One region of the Candidatus Thalassolituus haligoni genome, then DNA from elsewhere that is predicted to be linked to it. Evidence: predicted binding sites of a transcription regulator. Region 1 holds the regulator's gene; each other region holds the start of a gene.

Region 1 (5,355 bases):
TCGAGTCGTGGTCACCGGGATGGGTAAATCCGGCCACATCGGCAACAAAATTGCGGCCACCTTGGCCAGCACAGGGACACCGGCCTTTTTTGTTCACCCTGGTGAAGCCAGTCACGGCGATATGGGCATGATCACCGCAGTGGACGTCGTGATTGCCCTGAGTAACTCCGGTGAAACCGCAGAAGTGACCAGCCTGTTGCCGTTATTGAAGCGCATGGCGATCCCTTTGATCAGCATCACCGGCAATCCGCGTTCCACGCTGGGTCTGGCCTCGGCTGCCCATCTGAACGCCAGCGTCGATTCAGAAGCCTGTCCGCTGGGTCTGGCACCCACCTCCTCAACCACCAGCGCCCTGGTACTGGGAGATGCACTGGCAATCGCCTTGCTGGAAGCACGCGGATTTACCGCCGAAGACTTCGCGTTTTCACATCCCGGCGGCAGCCTCGGGCGGCGTCTGTTGCTAAAAGTGGAAGACATCATGCACAGCGGCCCAGAGATTCCCACGGTCAGGCCGGAATCCAGCCTGTCGCGCTCGCTGCTTGAAATGACCACCAAAGGCCTCGGGATGACCACGATTCAAACCGCCTCCGGCGATCTGGTGGGAATTTTCACCGATGGCGACCTGCGCCGTACCATCGACCATGGTGTTGATATCCATTCCGCCATTATTGCCGACCTGATGACGCGCCATGCCAAAACCATATTACCCGGCATGTTGGCCGCAGAAGCGTTGAAAATTATGGAAGACAGTAAAATCAATGCGCTTGTCGTGGCTGAAAACCACCGCATCTGCGGCGTGATTACCATGCACGACTTGCTGCGTGCCGGAGTCATCTGATGCGCAAGCGCTATCTGCTGCTGGTACTGGCGGTGGTCTTTGGCCTTGCCTTGCTGGCAGTAGAACGCTACACCACTGAACTGGTCACCGCTGAAACCCAGGTGGTCAGTTTTGAACCGGATTATTATGGCAAGCAATTACAGCATCGCCACTACGACGTTAATGGCCAACTGCAGCAAACGCTGCAAGCGGATGGCTCCAGCCATATTCCGGCTTTCTCGGAAACCCGACTGGAGAATCCCGTTATTATCACCCAGACGGCTCCACAACAGGCATGGCGTGTCAGTGCTGAATCCGGCCGCATTCAGGATGCCAACAGTCTGGTTGAATTACGCAATCAGGTCGAAATACGTTCGCTGGCGGAGACCGGCCAGACAAATGACGATCTGAGTATTGAAACCAGCCAACTGCTCTACGAACCGGAATTGGCTACAGCCTCTACGACCAAACAGGTTACCATTCGTAATGGCAACAGTATTACCCACGCAACAGGCATGACTCTGGACATCAAGCGTCAACACCTCGACCTTCAAGAACACGTGAGTACCCGGTATGTACAATAAACTGGCAGCCCTGCTGCTGCTCACCAGCGCCCTGGTTGCCACGGTAGAGGCATTGCCAGAAGACTGGCAGCAAGAAATGATTATCCAGTCCGACCGCGCCGAACTCGATCGCAAAACCGGCATGGTCGTTTATGAAGGGGATGTGGTACTGACGCAAGGTACTCTGAAAATCGAATCTGAACGCCTGGTACTGATCCTGAACGGCAAAATTCTCGAACAAGCCATCGCCGAAGGTCAACCCGCCCGCTACCAGCAACAGGTCAGCAGCAACAAGCCGGTCACTCAGGCAACCGCCAATCGCATCGATTTTTACGCCACCCGCAAGGAAATCGCGTTTAAAGGCAATGCCGAATTACGCCAGGAAAACAACCTCTTCAGTGGCGAACTGATTCGCTACGACATTGAACAGGAAACCGTGACCGCCAGCGGCTCCGACACGCCTGCCGATGGTACGGCTGAGTCGGAAGACAAACAGCGTATCCGGGTGATTATCCAGCCCCAGCCCGACACGGAAGCACAACCATGAAAACGCTCAGGGCGGAACATCTGGCCAAAAGCTACAGCGGCCGAGAGGTCGTCAAAGACGTATCCCTTGCCGTCAGCAGCGGACAAATTGTCGGCCTGCTCGGCCCTAACGGAGCCGGTAAAACCACCTGTTTTTACATGATTGTCAACCTGGTACAGGCCGACAAGGGACGCGTCAAAATTGACGACGACGACATCAGTCACCTGCCCATGCATGGCCGTGCCCAGAAAGGCATTGGCTATCTGCCACAAGAAGCCTCGATCTTCCGCAAGCTCAGCGTCGAAGACAACATCATGGCCATTCTGGAAACCCGCACGGAACTGAAAAAACCCCAACGCCAGCAACAGCTGGAACAACTGCTGGACGAATTTCACATCCAGCACATTCGCAGCAGCCTGGGGATGTCACTCTCCGGCGGTGAACGCCGCCGGGTAGAAATTGCCCGGGCACTGGCCGCCGAACCCTCCTTTATTTTGCTTGATGAACCCTTTGCCGGTGTCGACCCGATTTCCGTATCCGACATTATGGCCATCATTCGCCAGCTCAAGGCGCGCGGCATTGGCGTACTGATTACCGATCACAACGTCCGCGAAACCCTCGCAATTTGTGAAAAAGCCTATATCGTAGGCGGTGGACACATTATTGCCGAAGGCAGCGCCGATGAAGTACTCGCCAACGAACAGGTTCGGGCCATCTACCTTGGTCAGGACTTCCGTCTTTGATTCTTACTGGCTTACAGGGCTATGATGCCCGGCGCTGTTTCATTTCGACACCATGAAAAGCATTCCCAGCCTCACAGGCTGGCGTATAATGCACAGACCATGCCGACAACCGATGAACTATAACGCTGTATGAAAGCATCGCTTCAGTTAAAAATGGGTCAGCAGCTGACCATGACCCCTCAGCTGCAACAGGCAATTCGACTGCTGCAATTGTCTACCCTTGATCTGCAACAGGAAATCCAGGAAGCCCTGGATTCCAATCCCATGCTGGAATTCGAAGAGTCCGAGCACGACGACTATACGGATGCCCAGCAAACCAACGGCGATCAGGAGCGAGAAGCCGCCGTCACGGCGACAGCGACCGACACCGACACCCAGGAACTGGGTGAACAGTGGTCGGACGACAAGATGCCGGATGACCTGCCGGTCGACAGCAATTGGGACGATACCTTCCAGACTACCGCTGGCGTTTCCTCCGGTTCAGGCTCTGTCGGCGACGACGACTTTGACTACGACTCCCGTCATGCCACCTCCGACGACCTGCAAGGGCATCTGGAATGGCAACTGAATCTGACTCCCATGAGTGATGTCGATCGCGAGATTGCCACCATGCTGATTGACGGTGTCGACGACGACGGCTACCTCCACACCACCATAGACGACGTACTGGGTTCCATGGATCCGGAATTTGGGGTTGAGGAAGACGAAGTCCAGGCCGTACTCAAACGCCTGCAACAGTTTGATCCGGCTGGTGTTTTTGCCCGCGACCTGCGCGAATGCCTGATCCTGCAGTTAAACCAGCTGCCAGCCGACACTCCCTGGCTGGCAGAAGCCAAACTGGTGATCGGTGACTACATTGCCCTGCTGGGCAGTAAAGACTACCCCACGCTGATGCGCAAAACCCGGCTGAAAGAAGAAGACCTCAAAGCCGTATTACGCCTGGTCAAGGAGTTGAATCCCAAACCAGGAGCCGGAATCAGCTCCGAACAGTCAGAATACGTTGTGCCCGACGTGATCGTGCGTAACATCCGCGATGAATGGCGCGTTGAACTGAACCCGGATATTGCCCCCAAACTGCGGGTAAACTCCGACTACGCCTCGTTGGTGCGCCGCTCAGACAGCAGTGCCGACAACGCCTTCCTCAAAGATCACCTGCAAGAAGCGCGCTGGTTTATCAAAAGCCTGCAAAGCCGCAACGAAACCCTGCTGAAAGTCGCTACCAAAATTGTCGAATATCAGCTCGACTTTTTTGAGCAGGGCGAAGAAGCTATGAAACCACTGGTACTGCATGATATTGCCGATGCCGTTGGTATGCACGAGTCGACCATTTCACGGGTAACGACGCAAAAATTCATGCACACACCGCGTGGTATTTTTGAACTGAAGTACTTTTTCTCCAGCCATGTCAGTACCGATGCTGGCGGCGAATGTTCATCAACCGCCATTCGCGCCATGATCAAGAAGCTGATTAGCGAAGAAAACCCGCGCAAGCCACTGAGTGACAACAAGATCGCCGTCGTCCTCGGAGACAAGGGAATTCAGGTTGCACGCCGCACGGTGGCCAAATATCGTGAGGCAATGATGATTCCGCCATCGAATGAGCGGAAACAGTTGATTTGATCGACCCCGTCGATCCTTGTTCGGTTTAAAGCGAGCCATAAGGAGCCGTTTATGAGCATCAATATCAGTGGACACCATGTCGAAGTTACCGAAGCCATGGAAGAATACGTCAAGGAAAAACTGGTTCGCCTTGAGCGGCATGCCGAACCCATTACCTCTGGTCAGGTTACCCTGACCCTTGAAAAAGGCCGTCAGCTGGCAGAAGCATCGCTGCACGTCAGTGGTGCCGATTTTCATGCGACGTCATCCCATGACGACATGTACGCTGCCATTGACTTGCTGGCCGACAAACTGGATCGGCAAGTGCTGAAACACAAAGAAAAACTGGTTGCCCGACAGCACGGACAAGGCTGACACATGAGCATAGCGATTGCCGATATTCTTGCGCCTGAACGTACTCGTACCGATGTCGCCATTACCAGCAAAAAAAAACTGCTGGAGTTTCTGGCAGAGCTGATTGCTGAAGAAGTGGATGGCAGCTCATCGGATGAGGTTTTTGAACGTCTGCTTGGGCGTGAGCGCCTTGGCAGTACCGGCATTGGCGAAGGCATCGCTATCCCTCACTGTCGATTACGGCAATGTGAACGGGCCGTTGGGGTATTACTCCACCTGCGCGAGGCCATCGACTTTGATGCCATAGACCATCAGCCAGTCGATCTTGTATTTGCCTTGCTGGTGCCTGAAGAAGCAACAGACGACCACCTGAAAATACTGGCAACCCTGGCAGAAAATTTCAGCCAGAGCCAATATCGCCACCTATTACGCAGTGCGAGCAGCGACCAGGAACTGTATCAACGGGCGCTGGCCGACAACTGACCTTGCCCAAAACACGGAGACAGTACATGCGTCTGGTTGTGATCAGTGGCCGTTCAGGCTCAGGTAAATCCAGCGCACTGGCGGTGCTTGAAGACCTCGGGTTTTATTGCATCGATAATCTACCGGTCGATTTACTGCCAGCACTCGCAGGCCTGCCCTACAGTGCAGAAAAACGCGCCAACGTTGCTGTCAGTGTTGACGTTCGTAACCTGCCCGATGCCATAGAGCAACTGACCCAGGTGCTGACCCGCTTGCCGGAGCAGTATCGCC
Region 2 (5,355 bases), 2.1 Mb from region 1:
ACGTAAGAACGACGCACAGCGCTGCAACGTTCGATTTAATCCAGAAGAGAGGAGAAGACCTTGAAGCCGGTAAAAGTAGGTATCTGCGGTTTAGGTACAGTCGGTGGTGGTACGTTTAATGTACTGACCACCAATGCGAAAAATATTGCACGCCGGGCAGGTCGCGAGATTATTGTGGCGCAAATCGGAACGCGTCGTCCCAATCCGGATTGCGACACCCGCAATATTCCTATGACCAGCGATATTTTTGAAGTGGCTAAAAACCCCGATATCGATGTGGTGGTGGAACTGATTGGTGGCTACGAGGTGGCACGTGAGCTGGTGATGACGGCCATTGAGCACGGCAAGCACGTAGTGACGGCTAACAAGGCGCTGATTGCGGAACACGGTGAAGAGATTTTTGCCTTGGCGGAAGCGAAAGGCGTATCGGTCATGTACGAAGCCGGTGTGGCCGGTGGTATTCCTATCATCAAGGCGCTGCGGGAAGGACTGGCTGCCAACCGTATCAACTGGCTGGCCGGTATTATCAACGGTACGGGTAACTTTATCCTGACCGAGATGCGCGACAAGGGCCGAGATTTTAACGACGTACTGCAAGAAGCCCAGCAGCTGGGTTACGCTGAAGCCGATCCGACGTTTGATGTTGAGGGTATCGATGCTGCCCACAAACTGACGATTCTGGCGTCGATTGCCTACGGTATTCCGCTGCAATTTGCGCGCTGCTATACCGAAGGCATCAGCAAAATTACTCAGGATGACGTCGAGTATGCCGAAGAACTGGGGTATCGCATCAAACATCTGGGTGTCAGCCGCCAGACAGAAAAAGGCATCGATTTACGTGTGCATCCGACCCTGATTCCGGAAGCCCGGCCAATTGCCAAGGTTGATGGCGTATTAAACGCCGTGATGGTCAACGGCAATGCCGTCGGCGATACACTGTACGTCGGTGCCGGTGCCGGTGCTGGCCCAACCGCGTCTGCCGTCGTAGCGGATATTATTGATCTGGCCCGCACGTTGGAAGCGGATGCGGCTGCCCGTGTCAATCACCTGGCTTATAACGAGATTGAAAACGAGCAGGTCTTGCCGATTGAGGAGGTTGAAACTTCCTACTACCTGCGGATCCAGGTACAGGACAAAACCGGTGTGCTGGCGTCAGTCGCGACGATTCTGAGTGAGCGCGGCATCAATATTGAAGCCATCATCCAGAAAGAGCCAAAAGAAGGTGAAGAGCTGGCACAGATCATTTTGCTGACGCATCGTATCGTGGAAAAAACCATGAACGGTGCCATTGCCGCTATTCAGGCGCTGGACAGCACGGTTGGCGATGTGACCCGTATTCGGGTTGAACACCTGGACTGATGCTGGTCAGGCGGCCGTTATCGGCCGCCTTGTCCCGATTCCCGATTCCCGATTTCCGATTTCCGATTTCCGATTTCCGATTTCCGATTTCCGATTTCCGATTTCCGATTTCCGATTTCTTGCTTCTGGCCCATTTATTGCGATCCCCCTGTCTGATAACGGTTTTTTGACAGGTAGGGTTATGGCATTGGCCACATCTCAAGTGTTTTCTCACGTCAAGCAAGGTATGTCGCTGCTGTCCCAGGGTAACCTCAGTGTGCCATTAATGGTGGTGATCCTGTTGGGGATGATGACGCTGCCGCTGCCGCCCTTGCTGTTGGATACGTTTTTTACCTTCAACATTGCTCTGTCGATTGTTGTGTTGCTGGTGAGTGTGTATGCCCTGCGGCCACTCGATTTCACTATTTTCCCGACCATCCTGCTGGTGGCAACCTTGTTGCGGCTGGCGTTAAACGTTGCCTCCACTCGCGTGGTGTTGATGAATGGCCATGAAGGGGGAGACTCTGCTGGCAAGGTGATCGAAGCCTTCGGCGAGGTATTGATTGGCGGTAACTACGCCGTTGGTCTGGTGGTCTTTATGATCCTCATGATCATCAACTTTGTGGTGGTCACCAAGGGTGCCGGACGGGTGTCCGAAGTGAGTGCTCGCTTCACTCTGGATGCCATGCCGGGCAAGCAAATGGCCATCGATGCGGATCTTAATGCCGGTTTGATTGATGCCGACCAGGCCCGCAGTCGGCGTAACGAGGTCGCGGCGGAAGCCGATTTTTATGGCTCGATGGACGGTGCCAGCAAATTTGTCAAAGGCGACGCCGTCGCCGGTATTCTGATTCTGATCATTAACGTTGTTGGTGGTTTTGCTATCGGCATGGGCCAGCACAACCTCAATTTTGCCGATGCCGTGGAGGTGTATACCTTGCTGGCTATTGGTGACGGTCTGGTTGCCCAGATTCCGTCGCTGCTGCTGTCGACCGCGACTGCCATTATGGTGACGCGTAATGGCGGTGATGAAGGCATGGGTGCGCAGGTGTTTGGCCAGATGTTTGCCGCCCCCCAAGCACTGGGGGTTGCTGCCGGATTGATGTTCCTGATGGGGGTTGTGCCCGGTATGCCGCATACCATCTTCCTCAGTTCCGCGCTGGTGGCGGGCGGTCTGGCTTATGCCATTCGTTACAAGAAAGAGGGCGGCCAGTTGGGGGATGCGGTGGTGAAACGGCTGGGCGGCAAGCCCAAAGCCCAGGAAAAATTGCCGGTGCGGGGCAGTGGCGGGGCGCTGGAAGCACCGAAAGAAAAAGCCGAACAAGCGATCAAGCAGCTGGAGGTCAAGGAGCTGGGCTGGGACGACGTGGAACCGGTGGATCGCGTCGGTCTGGAAGTGGGCTATCGTTTGATTCCGTTGGTCGACAAACATCAGGGTGGCCAGCTGTTGAACCGGATCAAGGGGGTGCGGCGCAAGCTATCGCAAGATCTGGGTTTCCTGATGCCTTCGGTTCATATTCGCGACAATCTCGATCTGTTACCCAACCAATACCGCATCACCCTGATGGGGGTTACGCTGGCTGAAGCCGAAATTTACCCGGAACGGGAAATGGCGATTAATCCCGGTGAAGTTTTTGGCAAGATTGACGGCATCGCGGCACGTGACCCGGCATTCGGGATGGATGCGTTCTGGATTGAATCCAGCCAGAAAGACCGCGCCCAGACACTCGGTTACACCGTGGTGGATGCCAGTACCGTTGTCGCGACCCATCTGAATCAGAAACTCTATCGTCACGCCCACGAATTATTGGGACACGAAGACGTACAGAAGCTGCTGGACATGCTAGCGACTTCCTCCCCCAAGCTGGCTGAAGAGCTGGTACCGAATAAAGTCTCGATCAGCCAGTTACTGACCGTACTGCAAAGTCTGTTGAAAGAGCAGGTGCCGATTCGGGATCTGCGCTCAATCGCCGAATCTTTGGCGAATAGCCCCGCCAATAGTCAAGATCCTGCCGCTCTGGTGGCATCGGCCCGTATGGGTCTGCGGCGCCTGATCGTCCAGAACATCTATGGCCACGGGGATGAGCTGCCGGTTGTCACCCTGGATCCAGGACTGGAACAGTTATTGCTCAAGTCCTATCAACAGTCATTACAGCAGGCGCAGCAAACGGGTGGGCAAGCCGGTTTGATTCTTGAACCGGCAATGGCCGACACCTTGCAACGCTCGTTAGCGGAAGCCGTGCAGGCACAGGAAATGGCGGGCCACCCGGCGGTATTGCTGGTGACCAGTCAGATACGGGCAGCGATGGCGCAGTTTGTTCGTAACACCCTGGAGCAGCTTCATGTGCTGGCGTACCAGGAAATACCGGACAACAAGAGTATCAATATTGCGGCTGCTGTCGGCAGTAAACGTTGATAAAAAACACCGGGTGGCAAGGGTTGGTCACTGGATAACCGCATTGGGGAAATCCCTGATGATTCAGAGCGAGATGTGGCTATGAAAGTAAAACGCTTCATGGGAACCAATATGCAGCAGGCGTTACGGCTGGTGTCCCAGGATCTGGGGGCTGATGCCGTCATTCTGTCGAGCAAGAAAGTCGCCGAGGGGTTTGAAGTGGTCGCCGCGCTGGATTACCAGAGTGAGCAACAGAATCCGGTCGAGGTTGAACGTCAGCTCGAACTGCAGCGGGAACTGGAGCGCGCCAAGGATATGAGCCGTGAACGTCAGCGTGCCCGCGCTGCTGGAGAGCCATTACCTGAATTTACCCCCGTAAGCATGCCGGACAGAGCAGGAGCACAGCCGTCAACACGACCGTCATCAACACCGGTGTTGGAAGACGGCAGGGAGCAATCGTCACGGCCGTCTGCCAGCAGTAATGACAGCCAGTATCACCAGATGATGGAACGCATGAGTGGTGAACTGAGTGAATTAAAAAACTGGATGGTCAGCCACGGTGGCAGCGCCTGGGATACTGGTCGTCCGATCACTTGGAAGCAAAGCCAGCTGTGGCAGCGTTGCCAGGATGTCGGGCTGGAACCATCCTGGTCGGATCGGATCGTCTCGCAGGTCACAGAACAGAACGACATGGGGCTGGCCTGGAAGCAAGTGTTGCGGCAGATGGCGGTCGATTTGCCGGTCGCCAAACAGGGCAGTCTCGACAAAGGTGGCGTCTTTGCCCTTGTGGGTCCGACCGGTGCCGGAAAAACCACCACCATTGGCAAACTGGCCGCCCGCTTTGTTATCCAACACGGTGCTGATGCCGTCGCGCTGGTGAGTATCGACAGCTATCGCGTTGCCGCGCATGACCAGTTGCGTTCAGTGGCCCGGATTTTAGGCGTGGAATTACACACCGTGGCCCCAGGCGAAGACTTGGCGGCGACGCTGGAAACACTGACGGGTAAGAAAAAGAAGCGCCTGGTGCTGGTCGATACCGCTGGCCTGGCGAGTCAGGATCCATCGTTTCAGGGACAGTTATCGATGTTGAAGCAGGCCTGTACCTGCAAGGGCAGTGGTCCGCGCATGCGCTGCTTGCTGACCTTGCCGTTGACCAGTCAGGGACGTTGCTTGCAGGAAAATTATGAACACTTCAAACCGGCCGGACTGGCGGGCTGTATTTTTACCAAACTGGACGAGTGTTTCAGTCTTGGGCCTGCCATGAGTGTGGCAGCCCTGACCCGGTTGCCATTAGTGATGATTGCGGATGGCCCGAAGATTCCCGATGACCTGCATTATCCGGATGCAGGCAAGTTAGTCAGGCTAGCGGAGCAAATGGCGCGTATGGCGCGTACCCGCTGGCAGGCCGCAGAGGCCATGAGTCTGGCCAATTGTCGCCAGACCGGTTCCCAACAAGGAGTTCATTAATATGGCAAATCATCCTGTTCAAGTCATTGCAGTCAGCGGTGGCAAGGGAGGCGTGGGTAAAAGTAACGTCTCCGTCAACCTGGCGATCGGACTGGCTGAGCTGGGGCGTCGTGTTGTGGTATTGGACGCTGACCTTGGATTGGCCAATATCGATA
Region 3 (5,355 bases), 1.3 Mb from region 1:
CTTCGGCGGACGAATACCATAACGGGCGAGATCCTTGAACAAGGCACCGCCTGCTTCTTCAAAGTAAACCTCCCAGGCTTCGCGCCAACTCATCACTTTGTTGGGCAGCATGTAGTCCATCATCATGGCAACAATCCCCAGCACTCGGGTGCCGCGCCAAAACCATTTGTCGACCCACTTCTGTACGATGGGGACGTTGTCTTCATGCTGCTCCAGCAGGAACTTGATCACTTCCAGGCCCAGAGTCATATGGCGGGCTTCGTCCGACTGGGAAGAAAAACCAAACGTGACGGTGGCCATATCGCCGTTATAGGCAGCACCCGACATAAACGGCACAAACAACAGATTGGTGAGCACGTATTCGAAGCTGAACGAAATCGCTACCAGAAATTCAAACGGGCCAGCCGCACGGGCATCGTGGAAGAAAGAGACCGGTACCGACATGTACCAAACCTTGTCCTGCATGCCAGACCAGTTGTGCAGACCATCGAAGTACTTGTTGTAATGGCTCATGGCATGCACCTGGGTCTGCACATGCCGTAACTCATCGATCGACTGCATCTGGCAAGCAACCCGTGCCCCAACGCCGCCAAACTGGCGACCAACATGCGCAAAACCCTGGAAGGCCTGATATTCCACCGGCGTCACGCCGCCCAAAAATACTTTGAGTGCGTTGACGTATTTCGGATCAGAAATATTCAAATGGCCGTTATTCTGGGCAAAAGCATCGAGAATGGCGTACAGCTTTTTCTCTTTTTCTGACTGGTATTTCCAGTAGGAATCCATGGTCAGACGAAATGGGTCTTCCCATTTCGACCAGTCGGTAATCTTGATGCCTTCAAATTCTTCATACGGAAAGGCTTGCTTGCGATCCTGATAGGAAAACTCCCAGTCGAGATCACGGGTCAGCATTTTGTATTTGTCTTTCATATTGAGCTTTTTGGTCGCCATGGTGTGGCCCCTTTTTTATTTTTCAGGTCGAACGTTGCCTGAGGCAGACGCTCGGCGCGTTGTTGTTTTGTGCTGTCACTCTGGCTGTTGGGCCATACCAAAAGTCATGCCCAACACCGTCACAGCACTGGCGCTGATTACTGGTTCCAGGTCAGAGTAAAGGCGTCTTCGTCTTCCTCAACGTTGCCACCAATGGTGATCAAGCTCAGCGACAGTTCCTGCACATCCCAATCGCGGCCGAGTTTTTCTTCCACGGTTGCGCGCTTAACAATCAACTGGTGTTCGTTTTCGATGCGAATCATCGCGGGCATGTACTGCACCGTAACGTCCGGGTTATCTGCTTCAATGGCTTCCACCAGGTAATGGGAAACGTCGTTATCCTGCAGGGCGATATACACCTTGGTCATAGTGGAATCCTTATTTGATACCGAGTTTGTTGAGGCGCGTTGCCAGTACGTCTTGCGCCTGGGAAAGTGCGTCTTCACCCAGTAATTCCAGCGCGACCGGCGTCAGAGCAACGCTGGCCTTGGCGCTCCACTTGTCCGCCCAGGTGAGCAGTTGCGCCCGGTTGCTGTCGGATTCAGCCGCCGCCAGCTTAAGGATGCTATCGAGCCAGCGATTACGGTCTTTTTGCCATTCCTGCATAAATTCCAGCAACATGCTAACGTCGGGAACGTCCTGATCAGCCAGCCATTGATCCAGCTGGCGGTAATAGAGATCGCCAATCAGCGTGTCGATAATCAGGTTCTGGGCAATGACGAGCTCGAACCAGTCTTGCTGCACCAGGGTTTCTTCACACAGCGCACGCACACCTTGCCAACAGCCGTCGTTCATCCAAAATTGCTTCGCCTGCTCCAGCGCCGTGCCGGTATTGCCATCGAGAATCAGGCCAATACGGGAGAGGTACTGAGCAATCCCCAGCCGATCCATACCTTCGTACACCAGCGCTTGGGTGATGGTGGTGCCATAACCAACGGAAACACCGTACATATTGTTCAGGTTGGCAGCTTGTTCAACGTGACGCAGAGGCACGACCAGACGAATCAATTTCTCTTTAACGACGTCTGGCAAGCGCGCGGCAAAGTGGCGTTTTTCAAAAAAGCTGTAGTTGTTTTCAGCGTTTTCCTGCATTTTGCCGCGACTGCCGACGTAGGTGCCGTAATAGAACTGGCGCGGATCTTTCAGGCTGTACCAATCTTCCATCTGAATGGCAGTGCGGCGTGCATCATTGATCTCGAATTCTTCATTCCAGGCCGGTTTGTAGTGAAAGTTGGTCACCCCCTGAATATCGTAGGAAGCCTCCTGGTAACGACTGGCCGGTTTGTCGCCAAAGCGTTTGGCGATGGGTGTGAAGGTATTACGCACTGGCTCCAGTGTTGCTGTCTTGATTTCAACGCTCATAAATTATTCCCACCTGCTGGTTGTTATTGTTGGTTGGCACTGCTGTGTGAACGCCCTACCAGGGTGTCGTGGCCGTAGCGCCATTTGTCCATTTCTGCGTCAATTCCAGCCGCCTGCTGCTTGGTCATAGCGACCACCGAATTGGCCTGACAGAATATTTCAAATGCCTGCTGTGGCAGGATCAGCTCGACGAACAGGCTCGGGTCGTCAATTGCGAAATCGAATTCGACATAACGGCTGTTCGGTGCGCTTCTGACGCGGATATAGCGGGTGTGTGATTGGAGCGGGTCGCGGGACGACACCAGACTCAGACCGGCGGAAGAACCGGGCAAAGAAGATTCGGCGCTACTCATGATGTTCTCGTTATTGTTATTACGTCATCAGAGCTATAGCAGCCGCCGTGCCAGCTTTTAAAACCTTAAATAACTATTTGTTTTTAAAGGATTTTATAGAGAAATGATGGTTTTTTATGAAATATGCAAAGACGCGAACTGCGTAATATCAAACAGCGGTAAAAGCCGTGTTGCGGCCAGGTGTTTAAAAACAGACAGGTCATACCAGCTGCGAAGCGCGGGCCGGCACTGAGCCGGGCGTTGATGCCCGATTGGGTGGATAACGCAGACCCGGCAGCGACACAAAGCAGTACCAAATTCACGCTCATACGACGTACCTTTATGATGTCAGGGAGCAACCGGCAGTGTAACCACCAACATCCATACAGCCTCCGTCCCACAACCGGGAACATACCCGACGGTTAATGGAAAGATCTGCTTTCGCGGGGCTGACTGCCAGTCGGTGATCATATCCTGTTGATATAAACTCTGGCTTTATCTCGGTTCTTATCGCTATTTCTGCTTAAATATCGCCATCATCATCCTGCTCATACTATTGAGGTATATATGGAATTACGCCAACTGAAATACTACGAGGCGGTGGCCCGCTTGCTGAATTTCAGCAAGGCAGCAGAAGAGCTGCATATGGCACAGCCGCCACTGTCACGTCAGGTGCAGAACCTGGAAGAGGAGCTGGGAGTCACCCTGATTGATCGTTCCAGCCGCCCGCTGAAGCTGACGAACGCCGGGCAGTTTTTTTACGACCAGTCGGTGCAAGTACTGGCTCGGATTGCGGAAATCAAACGTGCGACTCATCATTTGGGGGCAGAAAAGAAACGCTGGATGGGCATAGGCTTTGTACCATCGGTGCTGTACAGCCATATTCCCAAAGCGATCCAACGCTTTATCAGTGACAACAGCAACATCGATATTTCGCTCTCTGAACTCACCTCAATGCAACAAACCGAAGCCTTGAAAAGTGGCCGCATTGACGTTGGCTTCGGGCGACTGCTGATCAGTGATGAATCCATCGACAGCATCCCCCTGACCAAAGACAAGCTGATCGTTGCGGCATCGTCCTCCAGCCGACTGGCAGCCTGGAACGATCTGTCGCTGCAACAAATCTGCGAGCAAAAGGTGATCCTTTACCCGTCTGCGCCGCGCCCCAGTTTTGCCGACCAGGTACTGAACCAGTTCAAGGCCCGAGGGCTGGAACTGAACGACATTTTTGAAACCAACAGTCTGCAAACAGCACTGGGGCTGGTTGCTGCGGGTATGGGCGTCACCATTATTCCTGAATCCGTGCGCCTGATGCAGCGGAATGACGTCTGCTATCTGTCCATCCGCGAAGAGGGGCTGGTTTCACCACTGGTCATGTCGATCCGTAAAAATGACAATTCAGACCACCTGCAACGCTTCCGCGCTTACCTCACCCTGCCCACATCCGAGCCATCAGCGCATTGAACGCAGGCGCGCCTGCAGCGGAATATCATCCTCCCCCTTGTTATCCACCACCAGTAATTCCAGCTGCCGATAACGATATTCCCACTGTCCCGACGCCAGTGGGGTTTTGCTGATATTCGGTACCGGGCCGGTCTGGAAATTAATCCGCCCGGCTATCGACTGATAATCGGTGCTCGCCAACGCCGCACGAATGCTTTCCAGTCGCCCCGGCCCATTGGAATGTTTCAGGGCATTCAGAGCCACCTCAAACAAAGCATGTTTAAAGCCCAGCGGCATCGTCCAGTTACGCCCGGTGCTTTTGGTATAGGCCTGCGCCAGCTCAAAAGCGGATTGCCCGGTCAGGCCGGAATAAAACGGAAAACCAGGACTCCACCAGACTTCCACACTGAGCCCGTTGGCATCACGCTTGAAAGGTAACAGCGACGACGGAAATTCGGATGCCTTGGCAACCGTGGTGATGTGCGGTTTGAAGTTCTGCTTTAATGCTTCCGTCCAGAAGCGCTGAAAAAATGGCGGCGGTAACACGCCCGAGACAATGTCGACCTCCTGCTCCCGGAACTGCCGGACAATCCCTTCAAAATCGACGGAATCGGCCTGAAAGCGACCGGGGTCAACGATCTCAAACCCGGCTTGGCGCAGCGCTGGCGGAAAGCCCATGCTCTCATCAGCCCATACCCGGCCATCGGCATCATCCGGCCACAACACACCAATCCGCCGGTTGGTCTCGATCTGTTGCCAAAGCGAGATATAGGACTCAATCACATCCTCCAGCCCCCAGAAAAAATGATACGTCCACTGGAAGCCTTGCTTCGGATCGCCACCCCGACCAAAAAAATAACTTTGCCAGGGGGCATCATTGGTCACACAGGGAACCCCCATGCGTTCACACATATCGGCCACCGGATTGGTGGTTTTCGGTGTCGAAGCTGCCAGTACAATATCCACCCGATCCCTGACAATCAGATCACGGGCTGCCTGTGCGGCAACATCGACACTCGACTGGCTGTCACGGTAAAGAATCTCGACCGGAAAACGCTCGGAGCCAACCGGAATCCCCGCCGCCGTTTGCTGCCGCACCTGCTCCATCACAAAAGCATCCGGTTCAGCAAATATTGCCAGCGGGCCAGTTTTCGGACTGATATAACCTATTTTGAAAGTTGGGCTATTGGCCGTCGCAAACGACGGTAATAGCAATCCAGCCAGCGCG
Region 4 (5,355 bases), 1.7 Mb from region 1:
GATACTCAGGTTGTCGTCACTGCCGTTATCCAGTGCATGCCGGGCGATCTGCTCGGCAGCGTTATCCAGATCATCAGCATGCTGGCGAATGGTTTCACGCAGATATTCCGGTGTTACGTATTCATAGATACCATCGGTGGTAAGGATAAACACATCCTCGGCTTGCAGGCTGGTATGGCGATATTCAACCTCCACGCTTTCAGCCATGCCCATGGCGCGGGCCAGATAACTCTTTTCGGCAGATTCCCAGAGTCGGTGATCGCTGGTGAGCTGTTCCAGCGCCTGGTCTCGCAGCCGGTATATACGGCTGTCACCGACGTGAAAAATATGGGCGTTATGGCCGCGCAGAATCAGTGCGCTGAGTGTGCAGACATACCCCCTGTTGATATCAAAGCGGAATTCACTGCGCCGGGTTTGCGAATAGAGCCAGCCGTTAATCGCCCGCATGACCTGCTCACCGGAGTGTTGCACGGTCCAGGTTTCCGAGGTGCAGTAATAATCTTCCAGCAGACTGTTAATGGCGGTTTCACTGGCAATATGGCTGACGTCGCTACTACTGATACCATCCGCAATCGCCGCTGTGATGCCCTTGAGAATAAGCTGGGGCGGAGTGGGGCTGACCAGACCCAGGTAGTCCTGGTTTTTGGCTTTAATGCCCTTGTCAGAATATTGGCCTGCGGCAATACAGAGGCGTTGGGTCATGCATGATTTCCTGACATCTGTTAGTCAAAAAAAGAGGGCCAACGGCCCTCTCTTCTATCTTGCATCATGGGAAGGGATCAAGAACCCAGTTGGCGCTTGGCACCGGTGCGTACGTGAGTGAAGTACAGCGGCAGACCAACCAGCAGGAAGCCACCAAACAAGTTGCCCAGTGCCGTTGGTAGTTCGTTCCAGATCAGGTACTGCATAAAGGTAAAGTCACCTCCCATGATCATAGAGAACGGGAACAGAAACATGTTCACAATGGAGTGTTCAAAACCCATAAAGAAGAACAGCATAACCGGCATCCACATAGCCGCCATTTTGCCGGTAGCCGAGGTGGAGATCATGGCGCCCACCACGCCCATAGACACCATCCAGTTGCACAACATGCCGCGAATGAAAATGGTTAGCCAACCATCAAGACCGTGGGCAGCATAACCCACGGTGCGGGATTCACCGATGTGGCTCACTTTCTCGGCAATGGCACCACCGTCGGTGTTGTAGCCATAAGTCAGGATGAAAGACACCATAAAGGCTGTCATCAGAGCACCAGCGAAGTTACCAATAAACACCAAGCCCCAGTTGCGCAGCAGTTGCGGCATGTTACAGCCTGGACGCTTGTCGATCAGTGCCAGTGGCACCAGCGTGAACACACCGGTCAACAGGTCAAATTTCATCAGGTACAACATGATAAAGCCAACCGGGAACAGACAGGCACCGAGAATCGGAGAGCCACTCTTCATGGCAACGGTAATGGCAAATACGGCAGCCAGACCCAAGATGGCACCGGCCATAAAGGCACGGATCAGGGTGTCTTTGGTCGACATGAAGATTTTTTCTTCACCGGCATCGACCATCTTGGTCACAAACTCGGAAGGCGCGAGATAGGACATATCAAATTCCTCTGGTTCGGTAGGTATCGGGTCAAGGTCGATACCGAATAGTTGGTTCATGCCGCCAAAGGGCTAACACGAATGCTCAGGTCACTGAATTGAGTGGTCGCTGGCGTTTGAACCTGTCCGAACGAGGTGTTTCGACATGCTGCAGAGCACGACGTGGCACCATCCGCAGGCAAAAGTCAGGGAAGCACTCAACGTCGTTGTTTTCTAGACCGGGAATCACCATTGATTCACCGTCTGGAGATCATAAAGCATTTAATATGCCATTATTATCAACCAATTGATTTTTAAGTGTTTATTATGATTTTAACGTGATGGGTGATCAATCAGACCATTGCTCATGGAATTATTGATGAGTTATTTTAGGGCTATGACTTTTCGGACGCTCTAAATGAGTGCGCGTCCTGACAGGGAGAAACATATCGCTGAATCAGTGTGCACCGAGCAGTCGCTGTCACTGTTTCAACCGCCGCTGGTGCTTCGGAAATGCGGGCCACCAGGCCCGCTGAATCGTGCAGATTACCAGGCTTTGTAGGGCAGGAACTTGCCATTCATCGTCAGTAGTACCCGATCTCCTTTGGGGTCTTCGATTTTTTCGACATCCATAGTGAAATCGATGGCACTCATGATACCGTCGCCAAATTTCTCCTGAATCACTTCTTTCAGTGTATCGCCATAAACACCAACGATTTCGTACAGGCGGTATACCAGCGGATCTTGCGGCACTTGCTGTTCCCAGGTTTTGGTGGGGTAGGCAATCAATGCCGCTTTGACCTCTTCAGACAGTTCGAGGATGTCGCATAGTTTACTGGCCGCGTTTTCCGGCATGCTGTTTTTACCCAGGCAGGCCGAGGTGACCCAGACAGTCCCCATCGCCATGGAGGCAGCGATGGCTTCCCAGCTTAATGCCTTGGCCTGTTTGGCCAGAATAATGGCTTCAGTCATTTCCAGTTTGTTCATTACAGCACTCCGGGGATTAGAGAGGGTTTGGGAAAGTGGCATTTATAATGCCAAAAAATTAAAGGCTGTCAGGAATAGTAACGAGGAGCAGAGTAACCAAGTGGACAATAACCAAGGAGTCTTGGTGTTGGAACATTATTCCAGCAAGTCGCTTTTACTGCTGCCTAATTGCAGCATTTCAGAGACGCTGATGATATTACTGGCGACTTCGACAATACGCTTTTTGTTATCCATCGCTGCCTGACGAATCTGGCGATAAGCCTCTTCCTCATTGATCCCCTGATTCTGCATCAGCAAGCCCTTGGCCTTCTCGATCAGCTTACGCTCATCCAGGGCCTGACGGGCCTGCCTCAGTTCATCGCTCATCCGTTCCAGATGCTCAGCCTGGCGCTGTACCAGTTCTGAAATCGAGCTGGCCAGCTTGGTATTAAATCCGGGAGTCACTGTCAGTTTGTCTGATTCGCTAACCGAGTTTGGCAAGGAAGACAGCGAAGACAACGGCAGCTCCTCGATATCCGTCAACTCGCGGATGTGGTTGTGATGCAGATGCAGATCTTTTTCCGCTTGGGCAATTTTTTGCTGGCAGAGGTGAAGCAGTTCAGAGGCCAGCTCTTTTTCAATCGTCTGCATCTGATCAATTCTGTGCGTTGACAGCTCATACCAGACTTCGCTGATCGCCGTTGGTAGCGTATCGCTACGGCGGAATCGGGCAATCATGTTACGTAACTTGTTCAACTCGATGGTGGCTTCACTACTTTCTGCCTGACGCCATTGGTCGGCGGGCACCGCCTGGGTCAAACTGGCAAAAATATCGAAACAACGGTGCTGGGCATCCTGAAGGGTCTTGATACGTTCCTGCTGCTTTTTGGTGAACTCGCCAGCGGTAAAACCGATCACTCCCCAAGCCCGCTCCTGGCCAGAATATTCTTTGCCCTGAACAAAGTTGAACATGGCGACCAGTGCGCGAGTGATATCGGGGTCGCTGGCAATATCGGCTGCTTCAAACACCACACTGAGCAAGCCGGAAATGATGCGGTTGAACAGCCGGGTATTTTCAGCCGCAGTGAGTAGCTGCTCACTCACCCGTACTCGCAGTGCTGGCAACTCATCCAAACAGTGCAACACAAACGCCAGGGCACTGAACAAGCGGGCGGAAGCAGGTGAGTCACCATCAAGATCCAGCAGTGACAGCGCTGCCCGAAAAACATGCTCCGCTTGTTCTGTAGCGTTTAACTCATCCAGCCGTTGACTGGCGAAGCGCTGCCCGTGAGAGACCAGATAAATATTGGATAAACCGCGTTCACGTTGCAGTTCATGGATCAGATCGGTGACCCTGGTGACCAGACCACTACTTACTAACAGTTGTTTCAGGGCGCTGATCTCAGCGCGTTTGGCAGCTAGCAGAAAATCTTCAGTCGTCAGTATCATCAGCAATCACAGTATGGGTTTGAACTCATATTGGGAGGATAACAAGGGCGGCCATGGTTCCACAGCGCTTTGTCTTGTATCCGCAGGGCCAGCTGACAAAGTGGCTTAAAGGCAGGCAACAGCCCTGATACTGCGGGGGCGGGAATACTTGATATACATTTTAGGCGTTCGACAACAGGAGGATACTTTTCTTGAAATCCTCATCGATAGATTTCCAGTCTTTGTCGAAATCAGCGTTCAGGTCTTCTCAGATGCCTGCTTTTTTTAAGTATTTCTGGGCTTTGGAGGTTGGCATAATATTTAGTGATTTAATTGACTCAACAGCCCTGCTTTTGGGGGGAGCTGACTGATCGAAGCTGGAGCTGATGCTCGTTTGTTCTTGGTATTCATTAGCTGTCACCTTGTATCGATGAATAAGCAATAGCTCTACTCTTAGAGTAGAGCTAAGCCAAATAATTTACATCACCCGCATCCCAGGCTGCGAACCTTCATTGGGTTCCAGCAGGTAGATCTCTGACCCACCCGGCCCTGCGGCCAGTACCATGCCTTCGGACAGTCCAAACTTCATTTTTCGTGGTGCCAGGTTGGCCACCATGATGGTGAGTTTGCCTTCGAGGTCTTCCGGTTTGTAGGCGGCCTTGATACCGGAGAAGACGTTGCGGGTTTCGCCGTTGCCGATGTCCAGCGTCAGTTGCAGCAGTTTTTCAGCACCTTCGACGTGGTCAGCCTTGATGATGCGAGCAACACGCAAATCGACTTTAGCGAAGTCTGGGAACTCGATGGTGTCGGCAATCACTTCGTTGCCGTCTTCCCGGAGTTCTGGTCCTTTGGATTTTTTCTTCTTGTCTTGTTTTTTACTCTCTTTGCTGGCGTTAGCGTTGCTGGCAGCCGCAGGCTCTTCGCCGTTCTCAATGGCCAGCTCCGTTTGGGTTTCTTCCAGAATCGCAGTGACCTTGTCCATTTCGGCGCGGGCCAGCATGGGTTGGAATTTGTTGATGTCATGGCCCAGCAGGATGTTGCTGCGGCTTTCCCAGTTCAGGTCGTCGAGGTTCATGAATTGGCAGGTTTTTTCCGCCAGTTCGGGCAGTACCGGGGTCAGGTAGGTCATTAACTGGCGGAACAGATTGAGGGCAACGGAGCAGACGTCGATGACTTCTTGCTGGCGGCCTTCTTCCTTGTTCATGGCCCAGGGGGCTTTTTCCTGGATGTATTCGTTGGCGCGGTCGGCCAGTGCCATGATGTCTTTCATGGCTTTGCCGAAATCGCGGGCTTCGTAGTGCGCAGCGATCTGGTCTCCGGCGTCGATAAATTCTTGCATCATGGCTGGCTCGGCACAGCTGTCGCTGAGTTTGCCTCCGGCTTTGAA

What was found. Region 1 encodes sigma-54, which starts transcription at its own class of promoters, with help from an activator protein. Its sites were predicted from a motif close to TGGCACNNNNNTTGCTNT; they were not measured.
Region 2: a site for sigma-54 is predicted at 1,486-1,503, ahead of flhA (flagellar biosynthesis protein FlhA). Genes of this name have one in related genera too.
Region 3: a site for sigma-54 is predicted at 2,741-2,758, ahead of SOJ49_RS17545 (phenol hydroxylase subunit). Genes of this name have one in related genera too.
Region 4: a site for sigma-54 is predicted at 1,850-1,867, ahead of SOJ49_RS15450 (formate/nitrite transporter family protein). Genes of this name have one in related genera too.

The regions. Positions count from the first base shown of each region.
Region 1 covers NZ_CP139482.1:810,170-815,524, reverse strand. Annotated here, with positions in the region: gene SOJ49_RS03665 (KpsF/GutQ family sugar-phosphate isomerase) at 1-838, shown strand, start outside; gene lptC (LPS export ABC transporter periplasmic protein LptC) at 838-1,401, shown strand; gene lptA (lipopolysaccharide transport periplasmic protein LptA) at 1,391-1,927, shown strand; gene lptB (LPS export ABC transporter ATP-binding protein) at 1,924-2,649, shown strand; gene SOJ49_RS03645 (RNA polymerase factor sigma-54) at 2,779-4,269, shown strand; gene hpf (ribosome hibernation-promoting factor, HPF/YfiA family) at 4,321-4,623, shown strand; gene ptsN (PTS IIA-like nitrogen regulatory protein PtsN) at 4,627-5,085, shown strand; gene rapZ (RNase adapter RapZ) at 5,112-5,355, shown strand, end outside.
Region 2 covers NZ_CP139482.1:2,917,192-2,922,546, reverse strand. Annotated here, with positions in the region: gene SOJ49_RS12980 (homoserine dehydrogenase) at 61-1,359, shown strand; gene flhA (flagellar biosynthesis protein FlhA) at 1,541-3,754, shown strand; gene flhF (flagellar biosynthesis protein FlhF) at 3,836-5,200, shown strand; gene SOJ49_RS12965 (MinD/ParA family protein) at 5,202-5,355, shown strand, end outside.
Region 3 covers NZ_CP139482.1:3,883,263-3,888,617, forward strand. Annotated here, with positions in the region: gene SOJ49_RS17530 (aromatic/alkene/methane monooxygenase hydroxylase/oxygenase subunit alpha) at 1-951, opposite strand, end outside; gene SOJ49_RS17535 (MmoB/DmpM family protein) at 1,089-1,358, opposite strand; gene SOJ49_RS17540 (aromatic/alkene monooxygenase hydroxylase subunit beta) at 1,369-2,352, opposite strand; gene SOJ49_RS17545 (phenol hydroxylase subunit) at 2,376-2,705, opposite strand; gene SOJ49_RS17550 (LysR family transcriptional regulator) at 3,252-4,148, shown strand; gene SOJ49_RS17555 (ABC transporter substrate-binding protein) at 4,137-5,355, opposite strand, start outside.
Region 4 covers NZ_CP139482.1:3,439,439-3,444,793, reverse strand. Annotated here, with positions in the region: gene SOJ49_RS15455 (protein kinase) at 1-702, opposite strand, end outside; gene SOJ49_RS15450 (formate/nitrite transporter family protein) at 780-1,595, opposite strand; gene cynS (cyanase) at 2,121-2,561, opposite strand; gene SOJ49_RS15440 (nitrate- and nitrite sensing domain-containing protein) at 2,697-3,989, opposite strand; gene metG (methionine--tRNA ligase) at 4,447-5,355, opposite strand, start outside.